Regions from separate parts of the Sporosarcina koreensis genome, predicted to be linked through region 2. Evidence: a T-box and tRNA genes for the amino acid it is inferred to sense, from the RefSeq annotation. Region 2 holds a T-box; the other holds one or more tRNA genes.

Region 1 (8,634 bases), on a different contig from region 2:
TCCGGCGATTTTGTCGAGAAGTTCCGGTTTCGTCATGAAGTAACGGTCCTCTTTCGGCAGCATGACCGCATAACCGCCGGCTTGGCCTCGAGGGACGATCGTCACTTTATGAACAATCTCAGCGTCATCCAGCATAAGCCCGACAACGACGTGACCCGCTTCGTGGAAGGCGACGATGTTCCTTTCCTTTTCGGAAATGACACGGCTCGTTTTAGCCGGTCCCGCAATGACGCGGTCCGTTGCTTCATCGATATCCGCCATGTCGATTTTCGCCTTGCCGCGTCTCGCTGCGACTAATGCAGCTTCGTTCAGCAAGTTCTCTAGATCGGCACCCGAGAATCCTGGAGTGCGTTGCGCCAAAGCTTTCATATTGACCGATTCGTCAAGCGGCTTGTTGCGCGCATGCACTTTAAGGACCGCTTCACGGCCTCTTACATCCGGACGGCCGACAGTGATCTGACGGTCGAATCGTCCTGGGCGAAGAAGTGCAGGGTCTAGAATATCCGGACGGTTCGTCGCGGCAACGATGATGATCCCTTCGTTTCCATCGAAACCATCCATTTCAACCAATAGCTGGTTCAATGTCTGCTCTCGCTCGTCATGCCCGCCACCGAGACCAGCGCCCCGTTGACGTCCGACTGCGTCAATTTCATCGATGAAGATGATACATGGCGCATTTTTTTTCGCGTTTTCAAACAAGTCGCGGACACGGGAGGCCCCGACCCCGACGAACATTTCAACGAAATCCGAACCGGAAATCGAGAAGAACGGCACGCCGGCTTCGCCCGCAACGGCACGTGCCAAAAGCGTCTTACCTGTACCAGGAGGTCCAACCAAAAGGATACCTTTAGGAATACGCGCTCCAAGTTCAGCAAACTTACGAGAATCTTTCAAGAAATCCACAACTTCTTCAAGCTCGGCTTTCTCTTCATCCGCACCCGCAACGTCTGTGAATCTGACTTTTTTGCGATCATCGGAATGGAGCTTCGCTTTACTTTTTCCAAAATTCATGACTCGGCCGCCACCGCCGCCTTGCGCTTGATTCAATAGGAAGAAGAATAGGATGATGATAATAATGAATGGAACCAATCCTGTGAAGAAGGCTACCCATGCACTTGTTTCAGGTGCTTGTTGGACATTGAATTGTGGGTTGTTTGTTTTCCCGACAACACGAATTTCCTCCATAACAGAAGGATCGTTTGACAGGATGTTTGTGATGAATTTCTCACCCTCTTCGTAGCCCTTCATCGTACCTTCAACAGTCAAGACACCTCGGACCGGTTGAAACGAAATCGATTCAATTTCGCCTTTTTCCAAAGCAGTATAGAATTCATCCGTCCGAATCTCTTTCGTTTTCGGATTTGGATTATTTAGTGAACTGAAAATCCCCATAATTGCAAGGAAGATCAATCCGTATAGTAGAAAGTATCGAAGTATACGATTCATCCCAAGCCTCCTCATTTCTTTCAACAGAAAACTATTGTAAATCTTATCATATAACAGATTCAACCTACAAAGGAAATGCCTTTCTTGCTAAGGTGAAGAATACGGAATTCTCCTTCAGCCACATGCGCGGAACGCTATACGACCGAGGCTGATAGTATGCCGGCTTCCGGTCGAATATGGAAAAAGCTTTCCATCGCCCCTCGTAAAGGTTTGTTGAAAAGCTTTCAGAAAGAGTAGATTTCCTTTTTCAATACACCGATATAAGGCAAGTTCCTATATTTTTCTGCGTAATCAAGCCCATAACCGACGACAAATGCATCAGGTACAAGGAATCCGACATAATCCGCTTTCAAATCCACTTTTCGGCCCGTTGGTTTGTCAAGCAACGTGACGATTTTAATGGATTTCGCTTTCCGGTATTTGAAAAGTTCGACTAAGTAATTCAATGTTTTACCGCTATCAATGATGTCTTCGATGATCAATACGTCGCGGCCTTCCACACTTGCATTCAAGTCTTTGACGATTTTCACTTCTCCGGATGACACTGTCGCATTTCCATAGCTGGATACGTCCATGAAATCCAATTCGATATACGCATCGATCCGTTTGATCAAATCGCTCATGAACGGCAGAGCTCCCTTAAGGACACCGATCGCAAGCGGGAATTTATCCTGGTAGTCTTCCGTGAGCACGGCACCCAATTCCGCTATTTTCTCTTGGATTTCTTCTTCTGTGATGAGCACTTCTTGAATATCTCTTTGCAACATCGAGTTCCCTCTCTTTTCCGTTAAGATTTTCACTTTTCCTTCATTTTGAATATGTACGTTTCCCGTTCCGTTTTATGTTTCCTGAACTGGATGCCATATCGTACGCCAGGAATGGCGCAAACTTCACCGTGCGCAGTTGTCACAACCGGCAGCTTTCGCCGTTTTTCGGCGCCGATTTTTTCATCAATGAACAATCTGGACAAACGCTTTGGCCGAGCCATGCCTGGAAGCATAATTCGGTCCCCGTCTTCTCGGCCTCTTACGTAAAGCGGCAAATTAGAATCAGGTAGATCGAAATACATCATTTCGGCAATTTCCCCATCATGTCCATTCGCATCGTCCCAATATAACAGCATATCGCCCCAGCTTGTCCATTCGCCTTTTTCCAACCTCTGAATGGAAGAACTAAGGACTTCTTCATTTTTCACAATCGAAACAGTGCCGTATTCCCGTACAAACCGGTACCCTTTCGGCAGGTCGACCGTGACATTTCCATCACTTGCGGACAAGTGATGATGCAATTGATTCAAAAGGGCTGTGTTGTATTCAACAGGTATGATTTCCCCGGAATATAGATAATTCAATAGTAGTGGAATGAAGCGCTTTTGTAAAGCGGTGTGCATGCTTCTGAACAGATCCAGTGCAAAGGTCGGAAGCCCGTCTTTGGTGAACGTAACGATGGACTCGAAACGCTCTTTTGCAAGGCTGTCCAACAGCATTTCATCCTCTTGCAGGCCTATCGTCATTTTGGCGACATTCAGAGCCGCGGATGGATTTTCCGACAAGATGAAGGGTGCGACATGATGGCGCAGCCGGTTCCGCAAATAGGAGTCGCTATCGTTACTCGGGTCCTCCCTGAATTGTGCTCCTTGCCCCTCTACATACGCAAGTAGCTCTTCCTTCATTGCCGGCAGGAACGGCCTGATGACGGTGCCTCCAGCGAACGGCCGACTCACTGGGACGCCAAGAGGGACGCTCCCTTTGGACAATTGCATGAGCACTGTCTCCAATTGGTCTTCGGCGTGATGGGCGGTTGCCAGAATGTCATAGCCTTCCGCCTGCATCACTTCATTGAAAAAAGCATATCTCCCGGTCCTGCAGACGTCCTGCATATTACCGCCTTCCATATTTAAAATAAAGGGGACAGGCACATTACCACCGAAAAAAGGAATTCCGAGCTTTTCACATAACGCTAGCACAAACTTGCCATCATCTGAGGACTCTTTTCCACGAAGCATATGGTCGACATGGGCGGCAGCCACTTCAATCCGCAGTCTTTCGCGGATACTTGCCAGAAAGAGCAAAAGTGCGACCGAATCCAACCCGCCGGAGCATGCGACAAGTACCCGATGGCCCGATGACAGCAATACCTCTTTTTGAATAAAATCAAGGATCTTCCTTTCAAACACGTTCATGTTGCGCCCCTCCGTCTGTTCTCTTATCATTTCCTCCTATTCTACCCCATAACTTTTTCCCGGGAAATAAATCGATTTGTGGGCTTTATTGTCGTCCACTTCGGTAAAACGTGTTCAACTTTCATTACGAGCACAGTTCGGTCATCCGCAACAATGCCGAATTTCCTTTCCATTTCAGACATAATACGGTCGGCCAATGGCTCGCTGGACAGGTGCTCGTACTTTTCCAATATTCCATAGATCGCGTCTTCCTGCTTTTCAATCGTTACCGATCCGTTGAATACGCCATCTGTCAACATGACGATAACGTCACCCGATTTTAATTCCTCATTTGTCGCTTCCACGGAAAACGACGGGAGGAATCCGACAGGAACCGATTTGCTGTCAAGCCGTAGGAAATCCTGGCCTCTTTTTATATAGGTGCTCATCGAACCCGCCTTCCAGGACCAGAGCCGTCCGTCCTGCAAGTCAAGTAACGCCAAATCAAGTGTTGCGTACATATCATCAAGCCCGTTCAACGACATCATGTAATGCAACGTGTGCATCGCTGTTTCTGGATCCATCTTCCGGTCCAGGCATTCCCGCATAAGACGTATCACTTTCCGGCTTTCCCGATAGGCATTCATATCATGCCCCATTCCGTCCGACAGTAGTACAGCGGTGAGGCCGTCGTGAATCGGAAACACTTCATAGGCGTCGCCCGCATGGAACGCCCCTCCCCCTGCCGTTGCCACAATTCCGTATTCCAATGAAAAGCGGACAGCCGAGCAGAACATAATTTGAATATGCGGGAAAGGATCTTGCAGCACAGCAGTCTTCTCCACTTTAAACGGCTCCCGATAGACCTCCTCTAATAATGGTAATATGAGACGTTCCGCCACAGTCGTATCCGTCTCGAAATCGGAACGCCTTTCCGGAGTTGAAATAACGATCCGGTAGGCACCCTTCTCCTCAGATAAAATGTCGATCTGATAATATTCGATTCCTTGAGATTGCAAATGCTTCCCCAATTCCTCTTCTGCAAGATGGTTAACCGTCAACTCCCCTTTTATGTCATTCATGATTTTCTCCAAATGATTGCTCATATCCCTTAACTGCAATGCGAGCATTTTCCGACCGTGCTGCAGCTGCCCCATTAACAGATGATTGGAAGCTGATTCCTCAAGTTCGGAAATCAAACCTGAAGAGCGGATGCATTTATATTTAATTCGTTCCTCGACACGATGGCGTGCCGCCTTCTTCGTTGCGGAATACGTCCCTTCCCATTCATAAAGAAGACGGGCCATCCCTTCTTCATTCCCCTCCCAACACTTCGAATATCTGAAACAGGACTGGCAGATTGACGGGATGTTCTGAGCAGCATTCCCATCATCCGAAGCGAAACGATCATTGACGAGATTGGACATGAATTCAGCAAACTGCTGAAAATCGGACAATTGCTCATCAAGACGATCGGTTAACCATTGCTGCCTCTTCACCGAAATATCTTGTTGACCGCTGGGCGTGATCATCCGGCTGATCGGTTCCACTTTCTTCGTGGGGACGAAGAAAAACAGGAATGTCGCCAGGCCGATCGTCAAGAAATGGGACGTATCAAGCGGCAAGGTAAAATCATATAAGAAGAAGAAAACGGATACCGCAAAGCCGCCTGTCGCAATACCCAACTTCCCAAGGCGTTTGAAAGCGCCTGCGAAAAACCCCGTCATGCCATACACGGCCATCATCCCAGTGAACGATAACTCAGCGACTCCCGCAATCGCCGCGATCATCATCGCAATTGTCGTGGAAAAAGGGAGACCGCCTGCAAGCGCTGCCAACAAAATGGTGAAATGAAGAAGCAATCCCGAAATCGAAATCGGACCGACCATCAGATTGCCCATTCCCGTTGTCGCCATGATGCCGACAATGCAAACAGCCCCGAGACGCTCCGGAGACCATTGACCGAAGAAAATGCGCTCCCGATGAGGAAATGCAACAAACAGGAAAAACGTCATGAACAAAGCAAGGACTGCTTCGAAACCGATCGACAACTGCACTTCGACAGGCGTATGCCCGCTATTCATAACAAACTGCCAAAGAACTTGGACGACAATGATCGTCCCTGCGACCGTCAAAGGAATCGACTTTCGCATAAGCGGATGCTTGCTCACCACATTGAACAACAGCAGCTGCAATAAATGGATCACCGCTTGTCCAAGCCCTAAAAAAGCCCCTCCCGCAATTCCCCCGATGAATACATAGATGAGATGATTCCTGAATCGCATTTGTGCCAATGCCCATATTGGCAGAAAAAAAGGAACCGCCGCGTTAAATAGAACAGCTTGCGACAAGAAAAACGTACTTAGTAAAAAGAATGCCGCCATCAAAACATACATCTTCCGCTTGCCCACCGCGCTGAACACATGACGAATCTGCTGGCCTACCGGTCTTTCAAGATTGCCTATCATCTTCATCTCCACATTCCCCCTATGTCTACTTGTCCCTGAGTATACATAGGTCAAGCCAAAGAATTTGTCTGTTCCTGACAAAGTGATCTAGAAATATTTCGACTTCTTCCGAAGCGTTTTTCTATTTTACAACGAAAGGTTGACACACTCCGTCGACCGTTGTATTATGGTTATTGTCGTTCGGATTCATTTGAACAACATGGCGGCGTAGCTCAGCTGGCTAGAGCGTTCGGTTCATACCCGAAAGGTCGTGGGTTCGACCCCCTCCGCCGCTATAACTAAAGGAAAGCGGCCAGTCTTCAGACTGGCCGCTTTTTTTATACCCAAAAACGCATAAATCGCTGGAATCACGCATAAAACGGAAAACTTACGCATAACCTTGCTGAATCACGCATAAAACAGGAAACTCACGCATAACTCTTTCCAAAAACGCATAAATCCCCGCAGACGCGCATAAATCAAAAACGTTCTTCTCTTCTTATCGAATCGACTCGATTTGTTCCTTATGATGCGAATCATGCCAAACAAAATCCGAGAAATAATCCTCCAATGTCAAAACATGCTCGCCGATGTTAAATGGTTTCGTCCATTCCGCTTCATCCAAGCCTTCAAGCCATTCAATAATCTGCTGCCGATACTGCTTTGCCAATGCAATCACTTCATCAAAAGAATATTGTTTTGAAAGTTTCGCAGCTTGCTCATTGAATGGTCCCCACTCTACATCCTCAAGCTTCTCTGATTCTTTCAAACGGTGAAGCCGATGCTCCAAAGTGAATCGATCCCACTCCGCCATATGCATAAGAATTTCCTTCGGCGTCCATTTTCCCTCTTGATAAGGTGTATCCGCCTGTTGTTCGGTCATTGAATGGAGCGACTCCGCCCATTCCAAGTACTTTCTAAGATTGCCCAAGATTTCATTCATTCCAATTCAGCCCCCTTTTCATTAATTATTCGGCAGCTACAGGTTGAAATCCTTTACACAAAAAAACGACCCGACATCTTAAATAGATGCCAGATCGCTCATAAGAGATTCATTTCCACTAATTGAAACAGCCAGCAAGTTACCCTCTTCTTGCGCCACGGCCACCGCGTTTAGATTCTGTTGCTCTTTTCAAAGTTGAAAGGCGCTCTTCACTGTCTTTCATGAATTTCGCCATCTTTTGCTCAAAATTCTCTGGACGGTCATTATGGCTAGGACGGCCACCGCTGTGACGAGGACGTTGAGGGCGTTGAGGACGTTCAGCTTCCGGTTTCGCTTTTCTGATCGATAACCCGATTTTTCCGTCAGTGCCGACATTCATCACTTTCACTTCAACCATATCGCCTACTTTTAGGTGGTCATTGATATCCTTCACATAATTGTCCGCTACTTCACTAATATGGACCAGACCAGTTGAACCGTTCGGCAGTTCGACGAACGCACCGAAGTTTGTGATCCCTGTAACTTTCCCCTGTAACTTGCTGCCTACTTCAATTGACATAAAAAAAATGCTCCTCCTTAAGATTTAAACGGCCTCTTTTCAGATGCCTTTTACCATATGGCGAGTCCTGCAAGTGCAAGATCCTTACTTTCATTATAGCCAACAAAAAAAGAGTGTCAATAAGACTACTCTTTTCCGTCATCTTTTTCGTCTTTTTTCTTCTTATTTTTAGGAACAGTAAAGATGATTTCATTTTTATCAGATAAGAAATATTCTTTCCGCGCAAGCTTGGCAATATAGTCATCATCATCTAGTTTCACAAGTTGTTTTTTAAGAAGTTCTTGCTCTTCCTTTACTTCTTCCAACTTTGCGAGCGTCTCCACTTTTTGCTGTTCTTTCTCCTTCAGTGTCTGCTGTTGCTGAATATACATATTCGTCAACCCGCCGAGCACCACGAATGCGATCACCGCATAGATGAACAGTTTCCGTCGAAGCCGCTTTTTCTGCTTGTTTCTCCAAATTTCTTTTTTACGCAACGAGCGGACATATTCAGTTTCAATCGATGCAACGGTCGTGGATGATTTCCTTTTCCTTTGCTCCATGTCCTGCACTCCCCCTCATTACTAACGAAATCCGATAAGTCTAGTAATTATACATCATTCTTCAACGGATTTAAAGAGAGAGTTATAGACTTTGTTATAGAGAAAGATGAACGGAGAAAGAAGGAATCTCACAATCCTGACGATCAGCTTGACGATAAAGCTGATCATCTTCACAACGAGCATGATGATGAACCAAATCGGTTTGATGATCAACATATTCAGGATTCTCCCGAAAAACCTGAAAGGCCGGTGGAAAATCGAGGCGTATAACAGCAAGCCGCAAATTTGTGCAACCGGATCATACATCCTCCATGCCCCATCCCGGACTATGAAAAGAACGTAGAACGATGCACACCCAATCAAGATCCATCCGATTACTTCCAAAGGGACCGCGTATTTCCGGATAATCGATTTCTTGCCGGTCGCATCCACGCCCGTTCCGATCAAATCCATGAAAGCCCCGGCCCCAATGCCTGTCCCAATCATTGCAAGAAGACTAAGAAACTGGACGGAGAGACTCATCCAAATAATTTATG
Region 2 (8,634 bases):
CGGTGAGGAGACGCATAAGGAAGAAGATGAAAGAAGGCTGATCATTGAGCCGATCTTAGCTGATGTTTATAATGCCCGAGGATTGCTGGAAATGGTTGCGGAGTTGAACCCGGAGCTGAATGTTTCTTTAGATGGCGCGATTGACCTGCTGAACAAAATGATAAAAATACCACCGACAGTTGAGCAGATGGATCAATTACGAGCCATTCATGATGTATTCAAAAGTATCGAAACGGATGAGCTTATCAGTAAAGGGGAGAATCAGATTCATCCCGATGTTCAGGAGAAGCTTCAAAGAATTCATTTCATTCCTTAACGAAAATGCAATTCCGAAGTGGTTGATGCTAAAATAATAATAGGATAAGCCAGTTAAGAATTAAGGAGAGAAGTTAAATGTCTACAACACAAATCAGAAAAAACATCGTTATCAATGCTCCAATCGAAACAGTATGGCCGTACGTTTCAACGGCGGATGGAATTGGCGCTTGGTTCATGCCGAGCGACATGGAACCGGTCGAAGGGAAGGAGTTCACCTTGCAAGCGGGTCCCTGGGGCGAATCGCCATGTAAAGTGACGGAAATCCAACCGCCGAACCATTTTTCATTCGTCTGGGGCAAGGATTGGCAAGTCCATTTTGAACTGAAGGAAGTCGATGGCGAAACCGAATTGACCTTCATTCATGCCGGCTGGGAGGATGGCAAGCAGACCGAGTTCGGCGAATCGCATGACATCGTTCGACCACGCATGTCCGAAGGTTGGGATGGGTTATTGGCAAAGCTGAAAAACACGATTGAATCAACAGCAAAATAATTTAGAGAATTCATACACCCTCCTTCGATATCATGATATATTCAATATATCGGGGGAGGGATTTTTTTGTCACAGCGCATTGCATTCATAGTTGTCTTATTAGGGGCGATGCTTTGGGGAACGACCGGCACCGCACAAACATTCATGCCACAAACGGTACACCCTTTGGCGGTCGGTGCCTCTAGGCTCGCTGTCGGCGGTTTCACATTGCTCATCATTATGCTTATTCTTCGGAAAATCGATTTTCGGAACTGGCCGTGGAAAGCGACGATTTTTTCAGCATTGGCGATGGCAATCTTCCAATATTGCTTTTTCACGTCAATCCGCTTAACGGGAATCGCCATTGGAACGGTTGTCGCAATCGGAAGCGCGCCGATGTTTTCGGGGCTCATCGAGTGGCTGATTCTCAAAGTACGCCCGACGAAAATATGGCTGACGGCAACATCGCTTGCCATTGTCGGATGTGTATTATTGTTTTCGAATAAAGAAGGGTTGGTTGTCAATCCGGTAGGCGTCACGTTATCCCTTTGTGCCGGCCTATTGTTCGCCTTCTATACGTTATTTAATAAAGAAGTATTGGAGAAAGCGGACGCGATTCCCTCAGTCGCCGTCATTTTCTCGGTGAGCGCAATTATGCTTATGCCATTTCTTTTCATTTTTGAAACGGACGGATTGTTAACGCTTCCCGGTATATCGACAATGATCTATCTTGGAATTGCCACGACAAGCGTCGCGTATATTCTGTTTTCCACCGGCTTGCGGCACATCCCTTCGTCATCCGCGGTGACGCTCTCACTTGCTGAACCGCTCACTGCCGCGATTTTAAGTGTGTTAGTCGTCGGGGAAAGGCTCGACTTTATTTCATGGTCAGGAATCGCGCTCCTCTTAGGCGGAATCCTCGTATTAACGCTCAGCGGACGAAAAGAAGAGGCTGCCATAAGCTAGGCAGCCTCAAGGTTTTCAAAAGACGCATAAATAGCTATAGAAACGCATAAATCGTTCCAATCACGCATAAAACGCCACAAAAGCTTATAAATCATTCCATACGCGCATAAACTTCCCCAAAAGTCCATAAACCGCTAAATTCGCTCATAAATTAAGAAAAGCACGCATAACGCCTACTCCGCCTTCATCCTCACATAAAGCCTCGTCCCAAAAAATCCTAAAATAATTAACAACGTCGCCAGTAAGCCGCCTTCCAATCCGAACGGTCCGCCCGTCAGCCACGTATTTCCATCTTCAATAGAAACATTATAAATCCCATGCGGAGCTGTGCCGCTAACTGCAAATCCGAAAACATTCCCTTGAAAGTAATTCCACGTTATATGGTAACCGATCGGCAGCCATAAGCTTTTCGTCGCGTCAAACATATAGGCGAATAAAATGCCGACCAACGCGATATTGACCAAGCCCAATAGGCTGACGTTCGGATTCGTGCCGTGAACCAAACTGAACACGACGGCGGAGACGACATAAATGAGCCATTTGGGATTCCCGCGCCTCTCCATCGTCGACATGACATAACCCCTGAAAAACATCTCTTCAAAAAAGCCGACGAGAATGAATAAGACAAGAAACGACAATGAGTACACTGTGAACTCGGGTTTCGTGAACGAATTAACCATGTCCACATTTCCGGAAGCCAATAGAATAAAGAAAATGACCGCGATCGAAACTGCCCCAAGCAGAAGGCCGAACCCTAAATCTTTCAACGGCCCACTGAAGCCCAGCTCTCTCAACGTTCCTTTATTGACAAAGCGCCATAACAATACCGTCGCGAGCATGCCGCCGACTGTCCCGCCGCCTTGCGTCAACAGGAAAATCCATGGGTGCCTGTCGAACGTGGCCATAATATCCATATTGTAATTTCCGTCTTGGAACGGGAAATCGGCGATCGCTAGCAAAACGCCTCCCGGTATCGCGAAAATCTGCTGCGCAATGAACATCGCTAAAAATGCTAAAAAGATGATCCATCCAGCGCGTACTTGGTTTGAATTGTTTTTGAACAAATGATAACCCCCTTGTTTCTAACTTAATGCTGAAAATAAGTTTCAAATGAGTGTATCTATATGCAGTTGCTTGGGGCTGACGCGCCGGATGGCACCGATTAAAAGTAAAAACAGAATATCCATTATGACAACAGCTATACCGAAAACTAATAAAGTGATCGCGTCCGAATCGTTTCCTGGCATATTCATTGAAAAAGACATGATGGCCAGTGTGATAAGATGGATGGCCGCGAAAAATGTGAATGTCGTATTTGTCCGATTTTGCAATGCCTGATCGCCGACTACTTTTACGACATCCTGCAATAAAACAAATAAGTAATACGCTGTGATCAGTTTGAACGCTGAAAGCAACAGAGCGTAGGTAGTCCAGCCCGTTGAAAGTGCCGGATCAGAGAGATTCACAAATACAGAAGGCACTGATACAAGCATGCCAATGAATCCGACAATCATCGCCTTTTTCGCCTTCGGAAAGACATCCACGAGCCTAGAGCATCCGGCATAGATCAAATAATAACCAACAGGGTCCATCAACAGATCGATCATGACATGAAGTCGGAAAAAGATGAAAAGGTATCCCCAAAACATATACCGCAACGCTTTATTCACTCGAAACCCTCCCTGTCTTTTCCTCGATGATTCGGTTCACGTCATCTTGTGTTACATACGGAAACAGATTGTAGTGAGCATAGTTTGTGAAAGGTTTTCCATCCGCTGTTGTTCCAGATATACGGATGGCGAATGCGAAAGGGTTCACAAAACTTTTTTCTTTAAAATCGACTCTCAATGTCACAGATTTATCCTTCTCTAAATGAATCGGAAGTTTGAGGGAATCCAGCGGTTGTTCTGTTTGTTTGCCGCTGATCGTGAAGAGGAACCAGTCTTCAATCGGTTCATTGAAAGGGAAATCGATCTTCTCGATTGCCAACGGCTCGGTTGCTCGGAATGTATCCCAACTCGAACCGTCATTGCTGCCTCCGCTGGATGGTTGCTCTAACGCTCTACTATCGTCATTCGCATAAAACCTATTTGGATGGATGATTACTTCCCCGATGGCCGCGGTTGATGATCTTCCGTCTGAATAAAACACGGCCATTTCATTGAATGACTGTTTCTCCGTATTATCGCTGAATGACCGTAATTTGACGGTTATGCTTCTCAGTTCTTGATGTCTAAAAGTGTCAATCGCATGAGGGGCGGTGGTATCCGTATAGAAGTAGTCACCTTGCGGAAAGCCTTCGACATCACCTAATCTTATGTAATTGATATGTGAGCGATCATTTTTATTCGCCAAGTAGTAGAAGGTGACATAGTTATGGTCGTTTTCATCCGTAGTCGTTTCAATATAATGATCCAGAAAAATAGGCTCCTCCAACTGGTTCGAATGTGCATATAATGAATTCACAATCCAACTGATTGCAATAAGTCCGAGTGCTACCCAAAAATAACGTTCTTTCACGTGATTCCTCCTTCCAACTTTTCCTTTGTCAGTATATTGTCTCAAACGGAAGGCGAGATTGCACCAATTATTTGGAGGAGGGGAGTTTCCCACCGACTCTCAGCAAGTTACCACCGACTTGGGCGACTTTACTACCGACTCTCGGCAGGTTACCACCGACTTTCAACCGAATACCACCGCTTCTCGCCTCGTTACCACCGCTTCGGCTCACTTTATCACCGCTTACACCGCTGTTATCACCGCTTAGAGTGAGTTTATCACCGCTCAACACGACTTTATCACCGTTCGCCCATTTTTTAGGCGTTTCTTTACAGCAAACGAGCGATTTTTTCTAGTTGCTAACTTATTTTCGTACAAAAATAAGTTTATCACCGACTCGCTACAATCCTCCTCCAATTTCAAAAGAAAAAGCCCTCTCAAATGCCGAGAAGGCCAAGAATTATTTAACCCCTGCAGATTTCTCCTTCAACCGTTCCAACTCCACATCAATTTGCGCAACATCAATCCGCTCAAACAGCGGCTTCACATCAACCAATGCTCTACCCCCAATTTGAATCTCATTCCATTCAAATTTCCTAACCCCCAACATCCTCCCGACTTCCTCACTCGAAAACGGCAGGAAAGGGGAGAGGAGCTGCGCCAAGTTGGCAATAATGTACACACAAGTCGACATCGTCCGCGCGCATACTGCTTCGTCCTCCTTGATCTGAATCCAAGGCTTCTCATCATCGAAGTATTTATTAGCTTGTCGGATAAAATCGAATATCGTTTCAATCGCTTCTTTAATATGTCCAGTCTCGATACGCTCGCCAACAATTCGGTAAAGATCCACAATGGTCTTTTTTATTTCCCCATTAATCTCCGCAACCGGCGTAACCCCATCATACGATTTCTCAATAAACTTCAACGTCCGGTTCACGAAATTCCCATACGCGCCCAACAGTTCGGAGTTATGACTATAAATGAACTCCCGCCATGAAAAATCTGCATCCCTGCCTTCTGGGGCGTTCGCGGTCAGAAAATAGCGCACTGAATCCGGATGATAACGTTCCAAAATATCCGGCACCCATACCGCCCAGTTCTGGCTCGTCGACAATTTCCGCTTCTCCAATGTCAAATATTCATTGGAAATGACACGAGTCGGCAATGCGTACTCTTTCCCGATTCCCATAAGAATCGCGGGCCAAATGATCGTATGGAAAGGGATGTTGTCTTTGCCGTGCACATAGTAGGAGACCGTATCTTCATTCCAAAACTCCACGAAATCAACACGGTTCAAAGCGGCCCATTCCTGGCTCGCGGAATAATAGCCCGTCACTGCCTCAATCCACACATACACTTTCTTATCCTCATAGCCTCTTACAGGAATACCGACACCATTCGCCAAATCCCTGGAGGCGGCTCGATCACGGAGTCCTTCCCGTAAATAGCGCTCGGATTGATGAATCGCATTTTCACGCCATCTTCCTTCGGTCTTCGCTGCACCGACATACTTCTCAAGTTCCTCTTGGAAAGCACTTAATTTGAAATAAAAATGCTCCGTTTTCCGCACAGTCGGTTCATTTCCACAAAGCTTGCACGTGCGCTCCGACAATTCAAGTGGATCTAAAATCGAGCCACAATTGTCGCATTGATCGCCGCGTGCCCGACTTTCGCAATGCGGACAAATTCCCTCGACGAATCGGTCGGGAAGAAAACGCTCGTCAACCTCGCAATACGTCTGTTCCACTTCCTTTTTGAAAATAAAACCGCGGTCCAATAACGTTAAAAATACATTACGGACGACTTGATGGTGAAACCTTCCGTCTGTTCGCGTGTAAATGTCATACGAGAATCCCAGTCTTGAAAAGCAAACGATGAATTCCGTATGGTAACGGTCCGCGATTTCCTTAACAGATACTCCTTCGGCATTCGCCCGGATCGAAATAGGCGTACCGTTGCAATCACTTCCCGAAGCGTAAAGTACCTTCTCGCCTTTCAACCGGTAATACCTCGCCAAAATATCCCCCGGCAGCAATGCCGTGATATGCCCAAGATGCAGCGACCCATTTGCATACGGCCAAGCTCCTCCGATAAAAACTGACATGTTCGACTCCCCCTTAGTTTTTGATCGCCTTCTACTCCATTGATTGGAGATGAAGGCTAGATTTGAAGTAGGTTTAAAGTCCCGAAATGCGCATAATCCATCAAAAGTTGCGCATAACTCTGCTGAAATGCCTCATAACTATGCTGAAAGTGCGCATAACTCCTACAAAATTCCTCAAAACCGGTATAAATTTGCGCAAAACTTTCTTGAGAAAATAAAAAACCCCGCCCCTATCGATAAAAACCGATAAGGACGGGGTCTATCACCCGTGGTACCACCTTACTTCGCAAGCAGCTCACACTGATTGCCTCCAAAAGTACGCGCCAAAAAAGCGTTATACTTTGACGTGGATAACAAGCGCCAAAACTCGTCGCATCCTACTAGTCAAAAGACGTTCAGCGCGCGGCTCAAGGATCATGTTCAAAAGTTTTGTCCGCTTCATTTCCACCGTCAGAAGCTCTCTATGCGACATCCGCTTTTTACTTTTCCCTCTCATTGCCTTTAGTAAGATGTAGTTGAAATGATTATAGTCGTTTGATTCAGAGAAATCAATAGTGTCTACCAATTTGTCGGCGGACGGTCTTTGTCATATTTTTCTCTTTTCGTATTGTTTTTATTTTTCACGTTGTCATTCTTCCCGATTACACCCATATCATCAGGGCTAATATCGAATCCATACCCGAATTCCTCACGATCCAGCGTATTGCCTTTTTTGATTTTCTTTTTCTTCTCATTCGCCAAGTCGATTCACCTCCCGATATATGGGAAGGATGGACATTTTGGTTTGATTTATAACAAGTGGGAGAAAAGCAGATCTCCCTTAGGGAATAAGTCTACCAAAAGCACAGACTTCAGGCAGTTTATCACCGACTCTCAAGCATTTATCACCGTCTTGTCCGATTTTATCACCGACTCTTAGGCATTTATCACTGACTTATACCGATTTATCACCGCTTCGATGCAATTTGAGGGATTTCCATGGCAGTCTCCATGCATTTTCCGCGAATGCAACAGCTTACCACCGACTTGCAAGGGTTTACCACCGATTTGCAAGAGTTTACCACCGAATCTCGGGACTTTACCACCGATTCTCCCCGGTTTACCACCGCTGCGCCACATTTCAAGCGATTTCCAGGACGACTTGCGAACAAATCCATCGATTTTGAAGTCGGCAAAAGTTTATCACCACTTAGACGACCGTTATCACCACTTAGACGCACTTTATCACCACTCACACCGACTTTAACACCACTCAACCATTATCAGACATAAATCTTAAGCCAACGAACCACCATCTTAAGAATTTCTTCATAATTCCCCTCATCGAATGTTAAGATTTAACCACTACAATTGGTATCATAGAGGAAAGTGAGGTGCGGATGATGGCGAAGTTCACAGTTCTCGTGGCGGATGATGATAAGGAGATCCGCGATGGGATCGAAATTTATTTGAAAAATGAAGGATACGACGTGTTGAAGGCAGCGGATGGGAAAGAGGCGCTTGATTTGATTCAAACGAATGAAGTCCATCTGCTCATCCTCGACATTATGATGCCGAATATGGATGGGATTACGGCGACGTTCAAAATCCGGGAGGCGCAGAACATTCCGATCATCATGCTCAGCGCGAAGGCGGAGGATACGGATAAGATCCATGGTCTGTCGGTCGGAGCAGATGATTATGTAACGAAGCCGTTCCACCCGCTTGAATTGATGGCGCGCGTCAAGTCACAGCTGCGTCGGTATGTCCAGTTCGGTACATACGAAGGCCAGAAAAAGATTGAGATTGACGGGTTGGCGCTCGATGAAGATGCGAAAGAGTTATCGGTTGATGGGAAACCGGTGAAGCTGACGCCGATTGAATATAAGATTACGGAATTGCTTATGAAAAATGCGGGGCGTGTGTTTTCGATAAATGAAATTTACGAACGTGTATGGAATGAAGAAGCGTACAATGCGGAAAATATCGTGGCGGTCCACATCCGTAAAATTCGCGAAAAAATTGAAGCGGACCCGAAAAATCCGCGATATGTAAAGGTGGTGTGGGGCATTGGTTACAAAATCGAGAAGTGATTGGGGCGTCGTCTTTTCGGTATTCTCCATCTGTATCGCCATGGTCAGCATCGGTTATTGCTTCCCGCACATCCTTGATATGATCGAAAGTGGATGGGAACGATCAACAAGGGCTATCGCATATTTTTCACGCATCATTAGAGGGGGCACGGCCTGATGAAAAATAAAGCACTTCTATTAGTATGGTCCGCGCTTGTTACA

Evidence for each region. The T-box of region 2 lies ahead of metG (methionine--tRNA ligase). A T-box ahead of a tRNA ligase gene usually reads a tRNA of that ligase, here a tRNA-Met.
Region 1: it has a tRNA-Met gene. The T-box ahead of metG (methionine--tRNA ligase) is inferred to sense a tRNA for this amino acid. The anticodon was not compared.

Annotation. Positions count from the first base shown of each region.
Region 1 covers NZ_JBHSNP010000006.1:11,837-20,470, forward strand. The annotation lists gene ftsH (ATP-dependent zinc metalloprotease FtsH) at 1-1,446, opposite strand, end outside; gene hpt (hypoxanthine phosphoribosyltransferase) at 1,671-2,213, opposite strand; gene tilS (tRNA lysidine(34) synthetase TilS) at 2,243-3,628, opposite strand; gene ACFPTP_RS02895 (SpoIIE family protein phosphatase) at 3,670-6,081, opposite strand; tRNA gene ACFPTP_RS02900 (tRNA-Met) at 6,277-6,350, shown strand; gene ACFPTP_RS02905 (DinB family protein) at 6,554-6,997, opposite strand; gene ACFPTP_RS02910 (S1 domain-containing RNA-binding protein) at 7,137-7,556, opposite strand; gene ACFPTP_RS02915 (FtsB family cell division protein) at 7,682-8,098, opposite strand; gene yabQ (spore cortex biosynthesis protein YabQ) at 8,153-8,620, opposite strand; gene yabP (sporulation protein YabP) at 8,617-8,634, opposite strand, start outside.
Region 2 covers NZ_JBHSNP010000029.1:425,038-433,671, reverse strand. The annotation lists gene ACFPTP_RS17925 (hypothetical protein) at 1-316, shown strand, start outside; gene ACFPTP_RS17920 (SRPBCC family protein) at 394-810, shown strand; gene ACFPTP_RS17915 (DMT family transporter) at 877-1,755, shown strand; gene ACFPTP_RS17910 (CPBP family intramembrane glutamic endopeptidase) at 1,929-2,819, opposite strand; gene ACFPTP_RS17905 (hypothetical protein) at 2,862-3,425, opposite strand; gene ACFPTP_RS17900 (hypothetical protein) at 3,418-4,275, opposite strand; gene ACFPTP_RS17895 (hypothetical protein) at 4,343-4,543, opposite strand; gene metG (methionine--tRNA ligase) at 4,715-6,412, opposite strand; T-box leader at 6,607-6,866, opposite strand; gene ACFPTP_RS17885 (hypothetical protein) at 6,920-7,102, opposite strand; gene ACFPTP_RS17880 (response regulator transcription factor) at 7,744-8,433, shown strand; gene ACFPTP_RS17875 (hypothetical protein) at 8,411-8,590, shown strand; gene ACFPTP_RS17870 (sensor histidine kinase) at 8,590-8,634, shown strand, end outside.